3 regions of the Agrobacterium sp. ES01 genome follow, and region 1 is predicted to be linked to each of the others. Evidence: predicted binding sites of a transcription regulator. Region 1 holds the regulator's gene; each other region holds the start of a gene.

The links. Region 1 encodes LexA, which represses DNA repair genes until DNA is damaged. Its sites were predicted from a motif close to TGTTCNNNNTGTGTTCNG; they were not measured.
Region 2: a site for LexA is predicted at 2,055-2,072, ahead of dnaE (DNA polymerase III subunit alpha). Genes of this name have one in related genera too.
Region 3: a site for LexA is predicted at 2,170-2,187, ahead of ACQQ2Q_RS21650 (LexA family protein). Genes of this name have one in related genera too.

The regions. Positions count from the first base shown of each region.
Region 1 covers NZ_JBNQTH010000003.1:49,298-55,626, reverse strand. The annotation lists gene gltA (citrate synthase) at 143-1,432, opposite strand; gene ACQQ2Q_RS09540 (ComEC/Rec2 family competence protein) at 1,707-4,241, shown strand; gene lexA (transcriptional repressor LexA) at 4,195-4,908, opposite strand; gene ACQQ2Q_RS09530 (VOC family protein) at 5,120-6,016, shown strand; gene kdsA (3-deoxy-8-phosphooctulonate synthase) at 6,013-6,329, shown strand, end outside.
Region 2 covers NZ_JBNQTH010000001.1:58,303-64,631, forward strand. The annotation lists gene dnaE (DNA polymerase III subunit alpha) at 1-1,828, opposite strand, end outside; gene ACQQ2Q_RS00325 (hypothetical protein) at 2,161-2,754, shown strand; gene ACQQ2Q_RS00330 (ABC transporter ATP-binding protein) at 2,747-3,454, opposite strand; gene ACQQ2Q_RS00335 (lipoprotein-releasing ABC transporter permease subunit) at 3,469-4,779, opposite strand; gene proS (proline--tRNA ligase) at 4,799-6,121, opposite strand.
Region 3 covers NZ_JBNQTH010000012.1:21,474-27,802, reverse strand. The annotation lists gene ACQQ2Q_RS21665 (helix-turn-helix domain-containing protein) at 500-1,018, shown strand; gene ACQQ2Q_RS21660 (hypothetical protein) at 1,360-1,701, shown strand; gene ACQQ2Q_RS21655 (hypothetical protein) at 1,695-2,042, opposite strand; gene ACQQ2Q_RS21650 (LexA family protein) at 2,220-2,651, shown strand; gene ACQQ2Q_RS21645 (Y-family DNA polymerase) at 2,648-3,919, shown strand; gene ACQQ2Q_RS21640 (hypothetical protein) at 3,947-4,111, opposite strand; gene ACQQ2Q_RS21635 (hypothetical protein) at 4,486-5,322, opposite strand; gene cysG (siroheme synthase CysG) at 5,887-6,329, opposite strand, start outside.

The DNA.
Region 1 (6,329 bases):
TGCCTGCGCGCGAAGCGGTTGACGTTCCTTAAAGCAAAGTTTCAAGGAAATGAAGGGATAGCAGGGGAAAAGGCTGCGGCTATTGCGCAAAGAAAAAGGCCCGGCAAATGCCGGGCCTTCATCAGGTGCCTGATCTCTTGGCTTAACGCTTGGAGATCGGTGTGTAATCGCGAGTCGGTGCGCCGGTATAGAGCTGGCGAGGACGACCGATGCGCTGTTGCGGATCTTCGATCATCTCGTTCCACTGGGCGATCCAGCCGACTGTTCGGGCAAGCGCGAACAGAACGGTGAACATGGTCGTCGGGAAGCCGAGTGCGCGAAGCGTGATACCCGAATAGAAGTCGACGTTCGGGTAGAGCTTCTTTTCCTTGAAGTAGTCGTCGTTGAGCGCATATTTTTCGAGCTCCAGCGCCACCTGCATCAATGGATCGTCGCCACGACCGGTTGCATCAAGTACCTCATACATCGTCTTCTGCATGATCTTGGCGCGTGGATCGTAGTTCTTGTAGACGCGGTGACCAAAGCCCATCAGACGGAACGGATCGTTCTTGTCCTTGGCCTTGGCGATGTATTCAGGGATGCGTTCAACAGAGCCGATTTCGATGAGCATGTTGAGCGCGGCTTCGTTGGCGCCACCGTGAGCAGGCCCCCAGAGGCAGGCAATGCCGGCTGCAATACAGGCGAACGGGTTGGCACCGGAAGAACCAGCGAGACGAACCGTGGATGTGGAGGCGTTCTGCTCGTGATCGGCATGCAGGATGAAGATACGGTCCATGGCACGGGCCAGAACCGGGTTCACCTGATATTCCTCGCAGGGAACGGCAAAGCACATGCGCAGGAAGTTTGCCGCATAATCCAGGTCGTTTTTCGGATAAACGAAGGGCTGGCCGATATGGTACTTGTAGGCCATGGCGGCAATTGTCGGCATCTTTGCGATCATGCGCAGCGAGGCAACCATGCGCTGATGCGGATCGGTGATATCGGTCGAGTCGTGGTAGAAGGCCGACAGAGCGCCGACGGTACCAACCATGACAGCCATCGGATGGGCGTCGCGGCGGAAGCCGGTGAAGAAGCGGCTCATCTGTTCGTGCACCATGGTGTGATGCGTGACGCGATGATCGAAATCCTTCTTCTGAACAGCTGTTGGCAGCTCGCCATAAAGCAGCAGATAGCAGGTCTCGAGGAAATCGCCTTGTTCGGCCAACTGTTCGATGGGGTAACCGCGGTGCAGCAGAATGCCTTCGTCACCATCGATAAAGGTGATCTTGGATTCGCAGGATGCGGTGGACGTGAAGCCCGGGTCGTAGGTGAAGGCGCCAGTGTTTTTGTAGAGTGCGCCAATGTCGACAACGTCTGGACCAAGGGTGCCAGTTTTGACAGTCAGGTCGACAGTTTTGCCACCGAGATTTATTTCAGCGCTTTTGTCCGTCATGCTAATCCTCCGAATGGGCGGGAGATGCCCTCAAATTGGGCACCACAGGTTAAGCGTCAGGCATTAGCTATATGATCCGAAGGTTAATGCCAAGCTATCGACCCGCCAAATTGTGCACTGCACTGCATGCGCTGCACTATCTGACCTGATGAACGCGCGTATACCGCGAGCATGTTCTGCTTAACAATCAACCGCTTCGCGAATAAGCTGTCCTCCGTGACTTGGTGTCGGCTTGGTTGTTGCCGTGAGCCGGACACTTCGTGGGGGCCGTACCATGCATGAAGCGTTGGAAAAGCACCTGGATACGATGCGGTCTGTTGGCAGGCCGCGCCCTGTCGCGCCTGTGCCTTCACGTCTGCGCCATACGCGCGAAGGAATGACGCGGCCGCGGTCTGCCCCCGAGTTCAGCGCGTTTTTTTCACGCCTTGCGAGCAGAAGCGCGGCATGCCTGGAAGACGAGCGTGATCACGGCCATGTTTTCCTGTTTCTGCCGGTTTTCATGGGTACTGGCGCTATTTTATGGTTTGCGGCTGATGATCCGCCCAAGCTTTTCGTGTTGATTTTGCTCTTTTGCGGTCTGGCTTGTCTCGGAGTTGTCAGCCGCTATCGCAATCCGTGTTGGCACTACGTCTTGCTGGCCTCGATGCTCATGACCGCCGGGTCTTTGTTTGCTGTTTGGGAAACGGCGCGTCTGGATACGGTCATGCTGGACAGCCCGGTCACGACTCATATCACAGGCATTATCGAGCAGCGAGAGGAGGGGGCGAGCGGCGAATGGCGCTATATCGTCCGTATTGCACAGACCCGAGAACCCCAGTTACGGCGCCCGCCTTCGAGAGTTTCGCTGGTGGCGCGCGCGGATCATAGACCATTTATGATCGGTGCCGCGATTGAGGGGAGGGCCAGATTATCTCCTCCCTCGGGGCCTGCGCTACCCGGACTGAATGACTTTGCCTTTTCTGCCTATTTTGACGGCATTGGCGCTATCGGCTTTTTCCTCGGCGCGCCTGATGTCGGCGATTCGACCCTATCCGACCAACCGCAAACGGATTTTTTGACCTCTGCGCAACGGGCATTGGCATCCAATCTACTGTCGGTGCGTGGCGCTATCGGCGAGCGGATACGAACGGCAATCGGCGGAGACGAAGGTGCTTTTGCTGCGGCGATCGTGACAGGTGAGCGGCGGGCGCTTTCAGAGCCCGTCCTGGACGACCTGCGGCGCTCCGGCCTTGCCCATGTGATTGCGATTTCCGGCCTGCATATGGCGCTGGCGGCTGGATTGTTCTTTGTCGGTCTACGGGTGGTGTTGAGCCAGTTCACAGGCTTTGCGCCATCCAGACCGATCAAGAAGTATGCAGCCGCTGGCGCGCTTGTCGCGGCATTCTTCTATCTGATGATTTCGGGTGCCCAGGTGTCGGCGCAGCGCGCTTTCGTGATGATGGCAATCATGCTCATGGCTGTGCTATTGGACAGGCCAGCGATCAGCATGCGCAATGTGGCACTGGCGGCCACGATCATACTGGCAATCTCGCCCTCCGAAGTGATGGGGCCAAGCTTTCAGATGTCATTTGCAGCAACCGTGGCGCTGGTGGCTGGATATTCCGCGTGGCGTTTCCGCAGATCCCGCGACGGCTATTTCGACTTTTTGCCTGATATGCCCTTTGCCGGTGCGATCATCCGCGTGGTTGGCGGGCTGATCCTCACTTCCGTGATTGGTGGTTTGTCGACGGCGATCTTTTCGTTGGAGCATTTCCACCGCCTCGCCGGCTATAGTTTACCGGCCAATCTGTTGGCGATGCCGATCATCACATTTGTGGTGATGCCGGCCGGCCTGGTGTCGATGTTGCTGATGCCCATCGGCCTCGACAGACTTCCGCTTGACGTCATGGGGCATGGACTCGGTCTCGTCATCGCGATCGCCCATACTGTCGCCGAATGGGGTGGCGATGTCGGTAGCGCGCGACTGGCCCGTTGGGTTTTGCCGTTAGCGGTTACGGGCATGCTGATACTGGCACTGCTTCGAAGTCGCATCAGGCATATTGGCACCGCCATCCTCGCAGGTGGTCTGATCACCGGATTGGCGCTTCCTAAAGACAGGACTGCCGATCTGCTGATCTATGAGGACGGTCGTCTGGTTGGGTTGATCGGCAATGGGGTCGACAATGCGGACGTGATCGCCACTACGAGCGCCCGACCGCCGGGCTTCATATTTACCCAATGGCAGAACGGTTTGCAGCGCCACAGCCATCAAAAACCTGCTTTCGAAGAGGATGCCTTGCTTGCCGAGGCGATTGCGCCGCGGGACATCACGACCCCTGATGGTGGTCGCCGCTTTCCCGTGCTTTCGGAAAATGCGATACGCTACGCCAGCGCGAAACTCGCGCATATGTTGGACATGTCGGTCGACGGCCAGTTCAGCTGCCTGAACAAGGTCTGGTGCGTTGCCCGTATCAGCGGGGGATGGCGGGTGGTCACACTTGAGGAGCCACGGCTTTCAGGCCTGGCCTGCGATCTCGGTGATATTGTTATTTCTGCGCGACGGCTTGGCTATGACCATTGCCGCTCGGGCGCGAGATTGATCACGCCCGATACACTTCGCAAAACGGGCTCTTTGGAAATATGGCTGGGCCCACACAGCAACGGGGCAATCGCTTTGCGCTCTGCTTTTTCCGGCCGTGCAAGGCCTTGGAGCCTGCATCGCAGATATGATTGGCGCAGCGGTCGCTATGATATGAAACTCGTGGAGACCGTGCTCACCGACCTCAGTGGTAGCGGCGGATCAGGCCGACCAGCTTACCCTGAACCTTGACCCTGTCAGGCCCAAAGATCCGTGTTTCGTAAGCCGGATTGGCCGCTTCCAGAGCAATCGACGCACCCTTGCGACGGAAGCGCTTCAGGGTTGCTTCCTCGTCATCGACCAGCGCCACGATGATATCGCCCGGACTGGCGGTCGAGCCGTTGCGGATGATCACGGTGTCGCCGTCAAGGATGCCGGCCTCGATCATCGAGTCACCCTTGACCTCAAGCGCATAATGCTCGCCGCTGCTGACCATTTCGGCGGGAATGCTGATTTCATGAGTGTTGTTCTGAATGGCAGAGATTGGCACACCGGCGGCAATGCGGCCCATTACCGGAACGGAAACCGTATTGTTGTTGTCTTCGCTCGGCTGGCGCAGCATCGGCGGTGGCGTCTTGCCGCGGCTGCCTTCAATGACGCTGGGCGAGAAACCGCCGCGACGTGGCTGCATGCTGGGTGAATAGGCTTCGGGAAGCTTGATCACTTCCAGTGCTCTTGCCCTGTTGGGTAGCCGGCGAATGAAACCGCGCTCCTCCAGCGCTGTGATCAGACGATGGATGCCGGATTTGGAGGCCAGATCCAGTGCATCTTTCATTTCATCAAAGGATGGCGGCACGCCGGACTCCTTCATTCTTTCGTGAATGAAGAGCAACAATTCCTGTTGTTTGCGGGTCAGCATTGCGATTCCCTTTGATGAAACAAATCCAGAACATACACTATCTGTTCCAGTTGTGTTCTGCAAGTGACTAAATTTTTGTGAGGCTGGCAACAATGGAATTGATGGGTCGGCGCGTGCGCATCAGGGCTACAATGCTCGATAAATTGCGATGTCTTGTGTTTGAGCCTGCGATGGCGCACAACCGACGCGTTTTTATGCTGAGGAACCGTTTATGGATTCATCGTCTGTTTCGCCGGCCCGCGCGCTCGATCATATTGTCCTGCCTGTCGGCGCGCTTGGGGTCGCACGCAACCGGTTGACGGCGCTCGGTTTTACTTTCGCAGCCGATGCGCTCCATCCATTCGGCACCGAAAATGCCTGTGTTTATTTTTCCGAAGGCGGATATCTGGAGCCTCTGGGTGTTGCCGATCCTGAGAAATGCCACGACGCGATACGGCAGGGCAATGTGTTTGTGGCGCGCCATGAAGCGTTTCGGGCAGATCGTGGCGAGGGGCTGTCGGCCATTATTGCCGAGAGCCGCGACGCGGATGCGGATCACGCAAGGTTCGAGGCAGAGGGACGGTCTGCCGGCAAGATGCTGTCTTTCGAGCGACCTGTTCAAGCGGCCGATGGAAGCGAGGCGAAAGCCGGTTTCAAGCTGGCTTTCGCCAGGGATGAACAAGCGCCTGACCTGCTGCTGTTTGCCTGTGAGCGACTGTTGCCGCTGGCCGTCGACAAGGAGGCGCTGGCGCGACACGACAATGGCGCAGTGCGTGTGAGTGGCGTGATCTTGACGGCGGAAGACCCCTCAATATTTGAGGGTTATATCGATGCTGTGTTGCAGACGCATGCTTCAGCAACCCGTGGCGGCAGACTGGAATTCGCTGCCGGCGGCACTCAGATAGAAGTGATGACGCCGGACGGATTTACCCGCAGCTATGGTCTATCTGTAATGAGCAGGACCGCCGGTCTCGAGGGCGCGGGATTAGTCTTTGCCGTGGGCGATCTTGGCGTGACAGGTGCGCTTCTTGCCGCTAATGGCATTTCTCACGAAGCCCGGGAGGGTCGCCTTGTGGTTCCACCATCGGCGGGTCAAGGCGTAACATTCATATTCGAGGACAAGGCATGAGCATTTCACCAAATTCAAGCGTGGTCGTTGGCGATGGCGCAAGCAAGGTCACCTTTTCCAATAGCGCGCGATTTTCGTTGATCGCCGGCCCTTGCCAGATGGAGAGCCGCGACCATGCCTTTATGATGGCTGGCGAGATCAAGGAAATCTGCGACACGCTCGGCATCGGCCTCGTCTACAAGTCCTCCTTTGACAAGGCCAACCGGACATCTCTGTCTGGAAAACGCGGTATCGGGCTGGAGCAGGCACTTGAGGTGTTTGCAGACCTTAAAAAGGAATTCGGCTTTCCTGTGCTGACCGACATTCACACCGA
Region 2 (6,329 bases), on a different contig from region 1:
GATCGACTTCGACACCCTTGGTGCGGCGCACGAAATCAACCGCAGTCTTCAGAACCGTCAGCGTTTTCAGGCCGAGAAAGTCGAACTTGACCAGACCGGCCTGTTCGACCCATTTCATATTGAACTGGGTGACAGGCATATCCGAGCGCGGATCGCGATACATTGGCACCAGCTTCGACAGCGGGCGGTCACCGATGACGATACCGGCAGCATGGGTCGAGGCGTGGCGATAGAGGCCTTCGATCTTCTGGGCGATGTCCAGAAGCCGGGCGACAACAGGCTCCTCGTCAGCAGCCTCCTGCAGCTTGGGCTCCTCCTCGATCGCCTTGGAGAGAGGAGTCGGGCTGGCCGGGTTGTTCGGCACCAGCTTGCAGATCTTGTCGACCTGGCCATAGGGCATTTCCAGAACACGACCGACGTCACGCAGCGCTGCGCGCGCCTGCAGCGATCCGAAGGTGATGATCTGCGCCACCTGCTCGCGACCGTATTTCTTCTGTACATAACGGATCACCTCTTCGCGGCGATCCTGGCAGAAGTCGATATCGAAGTCGGGCATCGATACGCGTTCCGGGTTGAGGAAGCGTTCAAACAGCAGTGAGAAGCGCAGCGGATCGACATCGGTGATGGTCAGCGCATAGGCAACCAGCGAGCCCGCACCCGAACCACGTCCGGGGCCAACCGGAATATCCTGGCTCTTGGCCCATTTGATGAAGTCGGCAACGATCAGGAAGTAGCCCGGAAATTTCATACGCTCGATAATGGAGAGTTCGAAATCGAGGCGCTCGCGATATTGGGTTTCGTCGTAGCCCGGTGCCATTCCAAGGGCCGCCAGCCGGTTTTCAAGCCCTTCGACCGCCTGACGGCGAAGCTCCGCGCCCTCGGCGCGATCGGCCTCATCGGGGTCTTCGCTGGCGCCGGTAAAGCGTGGCAGGATGGGCTTGCGCGTGTCGAGAATGAAAGAACAACGACGGGCGATCTCGACCGTGTTGTCGAGCGCTTCCGGCAGGTCTGCAAACAGCTTGCGCATTTCTGCGCGGCTTTTGAGATAGTGATCGGGTGTCAGGCGAAAACGGCTGTCATCGGAGACGATAGCATTATGGGCCACCGCCATCAGAGCGTCGTGGGCCTCATAGTCATCCTTGGTCGGGAAGAAGGCCTCGTTGGTGGCAACCAGCGGTACGCCATGCTCGTAAGCCAGATCGATCATTTTTTGCTCGTGCGGGCGGCTATAGCCAACCTGCCTTTGCAATTCGATATAGAGCCTGTCGCCGAAAAAGCCTTTCAGCGTCTCAAGGCGGGCTTCGGCCTGAGCCTTATGCCCTTCGCGCAGAGCAATATCGACCGGACCTGTCGTGGCACCGGTGAGCGCAATCAGACCTTCCGTGCCGATCTCTTCGAGCCAGGACGCCTTGATGTGAACCAGTTGTCCGCTTTCACCGTCGAGATAGGCACGGCTCACCAGATCGACCAGACGCTCATAGCCGGCCGGTGTCGACGACAACAGAACGATGGCCGGGAACTTCTGCATGGACTGATGTCCACGCTTGTCATCGCCCGCATCTTCCATGTCGATGGCGAGCTGGCATCCGATGATCGGCTGCAGACCCTCGCCCAGCGCCTTTTGCGAAAACTCCAGCGCGACGAACAGATTATTGGTATCGGTCACCGCGATGGCTGGCTGGCTGTCGCTTGCCGCCTTCGCGAGGATCTTCTTGAGAGGCAAAGCACCTTCGAGCAGCGAATAGGCCGAATGGACCCTCAGATGCACGAAACCCGGCGAGGTTTCGCCTGCCCCGTCCGAACCCTTAGCCACAACCGCACCACTCATAAACGCACCGCTTTCTCTCACGAGGAATCGGCGGCTATTTTCGACCGGCTGAGGTCTCAAGTCCAGATGCAAACGGTCGGGACAAAAAGCTATCCCGCTCTAAAGGCCTTACAGGGCCATCACGATCAATGAAAAACTTGCGATGAAAACCGCGATGGAAGCGAATGCTGCAACGTCACGAATTACCTCGGTCATGGCTCACTCCTTACTTGTTATGTTTCCACTATGTTCTCTTTTCGTTCTTTCGTCAATCACTTTTTCGCCATTTTGTTCAGCATGCCTGTATGCGAGAACACCGCCAGATGAATTGCCATTGAGAATTGTGAGAGACGATGAAACGAATGATGACCGCTGCCGTGATTGCAATGCTTCCGGCTGTCTCGGCAGGTGCTGTTGATTTTCCAGCTGGACGGGTCGTTTCCGGCGTGACCGGCGACTGGAACAAGGATGGCCGAAGCGACCTTGCCCTGCTGGTCGCTCCAGAGGACGCGGACAGTGACGAAGCCCTTCTCTATCTGTACCTCGCAGACAAGACCCACAACCTGTTGCGGCCCGTCAGCGAGGGTGCCTATTCGCTGTGGGGCAATACCAGTCTCGACGGCATGTTTGGACGCGACCCTGAACTCAAAGCGCTGGACAATGGTTCCCTGGCCGTGACGACGCAAAATTCGGGCATCGGGCGGAACCGCTGGACGCAGACGGTCACCATCGCCTGGCGTGACAGCCAGTTTATCGTTGCCGGCTTTACCTATAACTGGAACGACACGCTGGATATCGACAATCCCGACAGCAACGGGTCGTGCGACTATAATGTGCTGAGCGGGAAGTATGTCTTAAACGGCACATCCCAGAACACCGCGCCAAGCACGGTCTCCCTGAAAGACTGGAGCGACGAGCACGGCATCAAAGTCTGCGGGGTTAAATGACGGGGCGAGCACCCGGATCATAATCGACAACCTTGCCATCAATGATGGTCACACAGCGATCCATACGCCGCGCCAGGTCGTGGTTATGGGTCGCAATGAGAGCTGCAAGTCCCGACTGCCGCACCAGTGCCTCCAAGGCGGAAAACACATAAGAAGCGGTTTCCGGATCGAGGTTGCCGGTCGGCTCGTCGGCCAGCAGCACCAGCGGTGCATTGGCAACGGCGCGGGCAATGGCGACACGCTGCTGTTCACCACCCGACAGTTCCGCCGGGCGATGCTCGCCACGATGGCTGATGCGCATGTAATCGAGCAACTGGCTTGCCCGCTCCCGCGCCTCGGCCATTGTCAGGCCGGCGATCAGTTGCGGCATCATGATATTCTCAAGGGCCGTAAACTCGGGCAGCAAATGGTGGAACTGATAGACGAAGCCAATGCCATTGCGCCGCATCCGGGTGCGTTGATCATCGCCCAGACCATTGCAGGCCTCACCGCCCAGTGTCACTTCGCCATCGGTCGGATGCTCGAGCAGCCCGGCAATGTGCAGAAGCGTCGACTTGCCGGTGCCCGAGGGGGCGACCAAAGCGACGGTTTCGCCTGCCATGAGGCTGAAATTGGCATTTTTCAGGATCGTCAGGACGGTCTCGCCCTGACCATAGTCCTGCTTGATCCCTGAGAGCTGGAGGACGGTCTTGGATGACATGGCTTGAGGTGTCCTCATTCGTATCGGAGCGCCTGGACGGGATCGAGGCGTGATGCCCGCCAGGCGGGAAAGATCGTCGCCAGGAAGGACAATGTGAGCGCCATGATGACGACGGTCACGGTCTCGCCGAGATTCATATCCGCCGGCAGCTGGCTCAGGAAGTAGAGTTCCGGATCGAACAGGATCGTACCGGAGACCCAGGAGAAGAACTGGCGGATCGACTCGATGTTGAGACAGACCACAACGCCAAGAGCGACACCGGCAATGGTGCCCGCCGTTCCGATGGCCGCCCCGGTCATGAAGAAGATGCGCATAACGGCGCCGGAACTGGCGCCCATGGTCCGCAAGATCCCGATATCGCTCGATTTGTCCTTCACCAGCATGATGAGGCCGGAAATGATGTTGAGTGCCGCCACCAGAACGATGAGCGTCAGGATCATGAACATCACATTGCGCTCCACCTGAAGGGCAGAAAAGAAGGTCTGGTTCCGCTGACGCCAGTCGGTGATGTAGAGCTGGCGACCGGCAGCCGCCTCCACCTTGGGACGGATCTCGTCGATCTTGTCTGGATCGGAAACGAACAGCTCGATCGACTGCACGATGCCTTCGGCATTGAAGTAGAGCTGCGCTTCTTCAAGCGGCATGTAGATGATGGAGCTGTCATATTCCGACATGCCAATCTCGAAGATGCCGGATACCGTATAGGCTTTCACGCGCGGGTTTACGCCCATGGGCGTTACATCGCCTTCGGGAGACACAAGCGTCACCGTATCGCCGGCAGACACGCCCAGATCTGCGGCCATGCGCGAGCCGATCAAAATGCCCTGCCCGCTGGTAAAGCCGACCATATCGCCGGAGCGGATATTACCCGATACCGTTTTCAGCTTGAGAAGGTCTTCGGCACGGATGCCTCGCACCAGCGCGCCGGTGCCCGCACCCAACCGGCCTGAGGCCAGGGTCTGCCCCTCGACCAGCGGAATGGCCATGGTCACGCCTTCGACGCCCTCGAACTTCTTCGCCAGATCGGCGAAGTCGCTCAGAGGCGTATCAACGGCCTGGACGATCATATGACCGTTGATGCCCAGAATGCGCGAAATCAGCTCCGTGCGGAAACCATTCATCACCGCCATAACGATGATGAGCGTTGCCACACCCAGCATGATGCCGACAAAGGAAAAGCCTGCGATCACCGAGATGAAAGCTTCCTTGCGTCGGGCATGCAGGTAGCGCCATGCCACCATGCGTTCGAATGCGGAGAAAGGCTTGGCCGAGCCGGTTTTTTCACCGTTCTGGCCAGCCGGAGTGTCGGCGGCTGCGCTGGTCATGTCGCCTCCAATAATTCGATCAGGCCAGAAGGCGGTTGATCGCGGCCTCGATTGTCATGGTCTCGCGGGCGCCGGTCTTGCGCACCTTGAGTTCGACTTCGCCATTGGCAACCGAGCGCGGACCAGCAATGATCTGCATCGGGACGCCAATGAGGTCGGCTGTCGCAAACTTTGCACCAGCACCACCGGTGGTGTCGTCGTAAAGTACGTCTTTGCCGGCCTTCATCAGTTCCGCATAGATCTTTTCGCAAGCCGCATCACACGCTTCGTCGCCCGTCTTCATGTTGATCACGACGCAATCAAAGGGCGCGACCGATTCCGGCCAGATGATTCCGTTGTCGTCATGCGAGGCTTCAATGATGGCGGGAACAAGGCGTGTCGGTCCAATGCCATAGGATCCCATGTGGACAAGATGTTCCTTGCCGTCCGGTCCCTGCACCTTGGCGCCCATCGGCTCGGAATACTTGGTGCCGAAATAGAAGATGTGTCCAACCTCGATACCGCGAGCCGACAGACGATCTGCTTCGGGAACGGCCGCGAAGGCTGCCTCATCGTGCATTTCCGACGTGGCCGCATAGACGGACGTCCACTTGTCGAAGATCGCCTGCATGCCGGCAACATCATCGAAATCGACGTCGGCTGGCGGAATGTCGAAATTGACAAAATCGCGGTGCGAGAAGACTTCCGACTCTCCGGTCTCGGCCAGAATGATGAATTCATGGCTGTGATTCCCACCGATTGGACCCGTATCGGCCTGCATTGGAATGGCGCGCAGACCCAACCGGTCGAAGGTGCGCAGGTAGGCGGCAAACATCTTGTTATAAGAGTGTACCGCATCTTCCATGGTCATATCGAAGGAATAGGCGTCCTTCATCATGAACTCACGCGAGCGCATGGTGCCGAAGCGCGGACGGATCTCGTCACGGAATTTCAGCTGGATGTGATAAAGGTTCAAGGGCAGGTTCTTGTAGGACTTCACATAGGAGCGGAAAATGTCGGTGACCATTTCCTCATTGGTGGGTCCATACAGCATGGGCCGGTCCTGACGGTCGGTGATGCGCAGCATCTCCTTGCCATAAGCCTCGTATCGACCGCTTTCCTGCCAAAGCTCGGCGGACTGCAACGTTGGCATCAGAATTTCGATGGCGCCCGCGCGGTTCTGCTCTTCGCGAATGATTGCATTCACCTTGTCCAGCACCTTCTTGCCCAGTGGCAACCAGGAGTAGATGCCTTGGCTCTGCTGGCGAACCATACCGGTGCGCAGCATCAGGCGGTGAGAGACGATCTCGGCTTCCTTGGGGTTTTCCTTCAGGATAGGCAGAAAATAGCGCGACAGACGCATAACGTATTCCATCAAAAGGGCTCAGCCGCTACGGATGCGGAATCAGCCGTGACAAGGGTTCTATTCGGCTGCGTTCATAGCGGTTTCCGACGCGGAAGAAAACCCGCGCTGAGCGCTTGGCGACGCTGCAAAAACTGCGACATATTCTCCATTGGCGAGCAGTTGCTCACAGCATACCGCTAAGTAAGGCAACGACACTCTGAACAGC
Region 3 (6,329 bases), on a different contig from region 1:
CGTTTTTTCCCCTTGTGAGGGAGAGGGGGCAGCGCTCCTCTTTCCCTCACCAAAGAAACAGACAGGACGCCTCCGGCGTCACTGCTTCATCGTGACGGGAACCGGCCTCACCGTGACTGGTGCTGATGACTGTGAGGAGCTTTGGGAGAGTGGAGACCGCCCCGATACGAGGCAGGGCGGCCTCCGCAGGCACATGACAGAAAAGGGCTAGAGATCTGCCAAGACCTGACTTGGATCCGCCGGCAATATGGGTTGATCGGGCGGAGCTGTAAATGTTCCGAACGGATTTTGCCTGCGATGAATCTGATTTGAGGCGAAGCCGCAGCGCAACCGATCGTCACCCGAATGGGCGGAGACAGTGCCTGCTGGCTCCGTGCCGAAGGCATAGAGCGGGGTCGCAAAGCGATGCGCCAAAGCAGCGATCCGGGGTAGACTTTCGAGGCACCATCTTTAATTGTCCCGGAGGAATAGCGATTATTTTCCAGTGTGGTTGGTGGCAATGGCAGGTTTCGGACTCGAGCAGTGGGTAAACTATCTCGGACTTGAACGCGTTGACGATCCAAACAAAGATCATCCGGTTTATCGCAAGCGGCTCGACGGAAAGATCATCGATCTCAGGCAACTGGATCTGCTTGTCGCGCAAAGGCTGCGTGACCTGCGGACCGATCGACAACTTGCGCAAGCCAAAGTCGCTATGCTGCTAGGGGTGAAGGAGGCTACCTACGCCCGCTACGAAAACTCCTCCTCCTTGATGACAGTCGGACGCCTGCTCCACGTTTTCGAAGTCCTGAACATCACCCCGGAAGAGTTCTTCGATCCCTTCGTCAACGAACGGCCTACGCATCCCAAAGGCAAGTCACGCGAAGCCCTGAGAGACCAGCTGATGGAGGAAACGGTCGGCCACCTGCAGAAGCTCGACGAAACGGCCTTGAAGATGGTGCATGATCTTGTGCTTGCCATGGAGCCCCGGACGATCGAGAAGCAGAAAGGGAATGGCGCGGCGAAAGCCGCGCCATAACTTGCACTCAATGGGTTGGCTCTGGTTTCCGCCGCGCGCCGGTCGCCATTGGCGAATAGCCGGCGCTCATGCGGCGTCCTTCCCCCCACATCTGGCGAAGGCACCGCTCGGATCGATCGGCGCCGGTCCGAGATCCGAGGAAGACAGTGAAGAACATCGGAGCTTTCAGCATAGCGCCGCCCCTCCTTAAAGGGCGGGAAAGCGGCAATTCTCGACACGGTTTTGACGGAAGAAGGGAAGCCGCAGGAGGCTTAGCATAGCGCCGCGAAGCGGAAGCCGGGACCGACTTCCCCCGCCAAAACCGTTCCGTTAGATTCGACAGTGACAGGAAAGGTGATCCCATGACCAATGCTTTTGACGAGGCACTGCAAAAGGCAACCGGCGGCTACCCAGTCGATACGCTGATCGTAACCAAAAACGAGGATGGCGAACCCGAAGTGTCCATGTTCGTCCTCGATGCGGACAATCAGCTGCTTCACGTTTCCTATGACCCAGAGGGCGGTATCATATTCAAAACCGCTCAACAGGACGAGCTGCTATTCTCGCGCCAACTCCTTGAGACCATCGCGAAGATGCAGGTTTCGGCGGACAGAAGATGGAAAGAGCTTCAGCGTCATTGGGTGGACGACAAGGCGACCTGGGAGGGCTTTGAACATCTTCTCGATACACCAAATATTCAGTGAAGCGAGCGCGTCGGCTCCGGCAGCAGCTTTAGCATCTGCTTTACGACCGTTCGCAATTTCCTCCAGTCTCGCAGATCGCCTTCGTTCACGCGCTCCTGGATCGCCGTTAGGATCCATCCAACGCAGGCGATATCGTCCGCAGCGCGATATTTGTCTGACCTGTGGAAGCACGCGACGATGCGAGGCCGCGCGCCTTCCTCGGTCTTTGGAATCTGCGAAACCAGATCCTGCGCTTCTCGATAGGCATTTGCCACACGTTTGAGGTCGTCTGGCCCGGCTTGGGTGATCATGCCGACGGTCCACATCAGCGCGTTTGACAGGTGTTCCACTTCGTCAGTCATGGCGATCCTTATTCCTCTCCATTGTGACAACGCCTCAAAAAGTTAACACCACGCGGACACTCGCGTCAGGTGCAAATCTGCAGATTAGGCTCGCGTCATGTTCCATCTTGACTTTTAGCGGTCCATACGTTCCCTGTTTGTTCCTTTCATTCCGTATCACGAAAGGACCAGTTTGAAATGCTCGCCGGCCTGAAAATCGAGGCAGAAGTCTATGTGCCTCTCATGCTCCATGGGTTATGCGCCGGCTTTCCGTCACCCGCAGATGACTACATCGAAGAATCGATTGACCTCACAAAGCTCCTGATCCGGAACCCGCCGGCGACGTTCTTGTGGAAGGTCGACGGCAATTCGATGCGAGACGCGGGAATCTTCCACGGGGATTTGATCGTGGTCGACCGCAGCCTGCGCCCGGTCGACGGCGATATTGTCGTAGCGACCGTACATGGCGAGCGGTCGTTGAAGCGGCTGCGCATGACAGGTGGTCGCCCGCGGCTGATGTTCGAGAATTCGGACATGCCGCTGTTCGACCTTCCGGAGATCGCAGAAGTCGAGATCTGGGGCGTGGCACTCTGCAACGTTCATTGGCTGCGACCGAGGAGAAAGGTATGACCTCGTTCGCGCTGATTGACGGCAACTCATTCTATTGCTCGTGCGAGCGCGTCTTCGACCCGTCAATAGCCAAGCGCCCGGTGATTGTTCTGTCCAACAATGACGGCTGTGCCGTCGCCAGGACGGCGGAGGCCAAGGCGCTCGGAATTGGCATGGGCGAACCATACTTCAAGATCCGTGACCTCTGTCGCGATAACGGCGTGGCGGTCTACTCTAGCAATTACACCCTTTATGGCGACATGAGCGCCAGGCTGAATGCGATCTATCGGCAATGGTCTCCGGATGTTGAGGTCTATTCGATCGATGAAAGCTTTTTGGATATGACCGACATCAGGCCCGCCGATCGCGTTACCTTCGGCCGCGATCTTCGGTCCACGGTTCAGCAATGGACCGGGATCCCGACATGTGTCGGCATTGGCCCGAGCAAGACACTGGCGAAGTTCGCAAACCACGTTGCAAAGAAGAACCCGGAGCTTGGCGGCGTCTGCGATCTGACAGATGCAGCCGTTCGGCAAAGCTGGCTCGATCGCGTCGAGGTGGGGGAGGTTTGGGGCGTTGGATCGGCATCAGAGCGAAAACTCTTCGGCCTGGGCATTGAGACAGCCGGCGACCTGGCCCGCGTTGATGCGCGGCTTGCTCGCAATCTCCTGAGCGTGGTGGGCGAAAGGACGGTTCTGGAGCTGCAGGGCATTTCATGCCTACCGCTCGAAGACGTACCGCCACAACGGAAGGGCTGCGCCGTAACCCGATCCTTCGGAACACCGGTTACGGATCTGGCCGGAATGCTCGAGGCGGTCGCGGCCTATGCGATGAGGGCAGCAGAGAAGCTGCGCCGGCATGGTCTCGAGGCAACACATATGGCGGTCTTCATGCACACATCGCGCTTCAACCAAAAGGACAATCCGCATTCGGCCCAAACGACGGTGCATTTTACCGAAGCATCGAATGACACATTCGACCTGATCCGGGCAGCGCAAAGCGGAGCGCGAAAGATTTTCAGGGACGGCCATCGCTATGCAAAGGCCGGCATCATCATGAATGATCTGGTGCAGGCGGCGTCACAGCCGCGGCCCCTGTTCGATGCGCGGGACCTTGACCAGTCGGAACGGCTGATGACCGCGCTGGATGCGGTCAACGGGAAATTCGGGCGAGGATCGCTCATCCCTGCGTCGGCCGGAATCAAGCGTGACTGGCAAGCGAAGTTTGACCGCCGATCGCCGCGATACACGACCAATATAAAGGAGCTGCCAGTCGCGCTGGCAAGATGAAGCCTAGGCCATGAGTGATAGGCCGCCCTAATGGGGCGGCTCGTCGCTGATCAGCGCTTCGAAAGCAGCATCCTCTTCGGCAAGCTTCGCTTCCGCTGACGCCAGCTCGGCTGCGATCTGCTGGCGCTCGGCCTGGTCGATGGACGCTGCAAGTTCAGCGCGCAGTTCGTTGATGTGGTCGTAAGTGTTCATTGTCAGCTCCTTTGAATGAAAACAAAGGTGCCGGACCGATAAGGGAGGGTTTGGGTCAATGACCGCCGAAGGCGGCCTACGGGGCGTGGGGGAGCCGATTTCGTTGCGCAGCGGCGAAATTGGGGGGACTGCGCATCATTGACGCGAGCTTTCCCTTGTCGGTGTAATTGGCTAATGTTGAGAGAGAATATACCTCTCCGTATAGCACCTCTTTTGCTCCTTCGGAGCAGCTACGCGCGGCAAACGTTTTGGGTTCGAAGGGATCCCCGAATGACTGATAATCCAGTGCTATTCAGAGAGCATGCCTGGAGCATCATGGTTCGCAATGCGCTGCAGAACCATGCGAAACATCAGCCTGCGGGCGAATGATGGGTTCATCGCGCCGGAATGACATGGCGCTGCGACCTTGCGACGGTCGCGGGCACGCGCACATATTGCGCGACCCCAAGATCATGGTCGTAGTCGCCGAGGTGGAACTGTAGTCCGTTCAGGATACGCTCACAGGAGTCGACAATCTTTTTGCGATCCTTGATCGGGTTACTGTGAAACAGCTCGTTGCGTGTCTCCTTGATGACCCGCATCGTGTCGTTAAACATGGTTTTCGTGAAGGTGAAGCCGAGGACAGAGTCCGGGGCAAACATGTCGCGGATCAGGAGCCAGTCCGCCTGCATAATTGTCCATAGATCACCCAGGGTAAGGCAATAGTAGAACTCGTCGGTTTTGTTGTTTCCCGTAACATTGTTCATATGCTGCTGGCTGACCATATTTTCGAAAACTCGCCAGACAGCTTTCACGAAAGCTGGATTGACAGGCGTACCCAGAATGTTGGGAAAGGCAGTGTAGGTCTTCCCATTCTGCCGGGCATTGCGGATCAGCGTCCACCAGTCCATCCGCCCAAAGCGTTCTTCTAGGTAGTCGGCAAGCACCGAGCGCAGAGCGTTCTCCACCGCGAACACGAAGGGGTAGATCGACGAAAATTCTTTCACCTTGCGGGTATAGATCCTGTGGATCACGAGCCTCTGCTCAGGTGTCGGTATCTGCTGTAGGGCTTGGACCTGAACCGCTTCGCGAATACTATCGCGTAACAGCGTGGGGTTGAGGGTGCGCATGTCAGCCTTGAAGTGATCCACCTGCTGCGGTGTGGGGACGAATGTCAGGTATTCACCCAGTAGCTGCGATGTCGGCACATGGCGCTTGGTGATGCTGGACACTTGCTTCCCCTTGCAATGCGAGTCTCTTTTCCCTATAACATAGCTACTCGCTGAGTGGTGGCACAATGGTGTTGCGAGCCCATGGCCTTACCATGGCACTTGGAGAGTCTAAACGGAATTTGGCTAGGCGTGGTCTTCACAGACTGCGCCTTTAGTCATTCTGGGGTGCTGTTGGGCTGTGGTGTCCAACGATTTGGTATCCGATGTTGCATGTTTGCCTTGAACCGGTTCGAACCGTCGACCCTGTTATTACAGCCTCATCATTGGCAATTTATTATGGCTAGGCCATTGATTCAACGACCGTTTAGGCGCAGTAGAACGAACTTGCTGAGCTGGAAAGCGCCTGAGGCAGAAGGCGCTTGTTGTAGTTTGCGCACGAATTAAACGTTGCCCAGTAAAGGCAATTCATCGCGGGATCTGCAACATAGAGACCTGAACATGCCCCCCAACCTGGACCCGCTTGTCTGTGCGATGCAGCAGCGCACGGCGAATAGATCCTTTAACTCTAAGGCATAGGCCATGACACCACGGAACTACCCAACTGAAGGTCTCGGCTGTCACTGCTTATATCATTCGTGACATTTGCTCCTGCGTGCTGATTTCATGAGAAAGAAAGCGTCGTCCGGCTATCGCACCAAAAACCGCGCCAACACCGATCAGGACAGGTTCGTCGACGCCGATTGTCCGCATGGCATCTGCCAGCTCTCCAAGGGGCCCGGCCCAGCTACGCGCTTGCGGTCGGCTGACAGAGGACATCACAACCACGGGTGTGTCGGACGTCATGCCGTTCTCGCTCAGCCGTTGCTCGATCTGCCCTGCCATCCGCCCACCCATGTAGAAGACGGATGTCTGGTTGGCTTTGGCGAGCGAGGGCCAGTCCAGGGTTCGCGGCAATTCGGCGTTCCGGGAATGGCCGGTGACGAAACGAACCTGCTGGGCGTGGTCGCGGTGGGTGAGCGAGGTCTTTAGCGACGCCGCCATGGCAGAAGCCGCGGTGATGCCCGGCA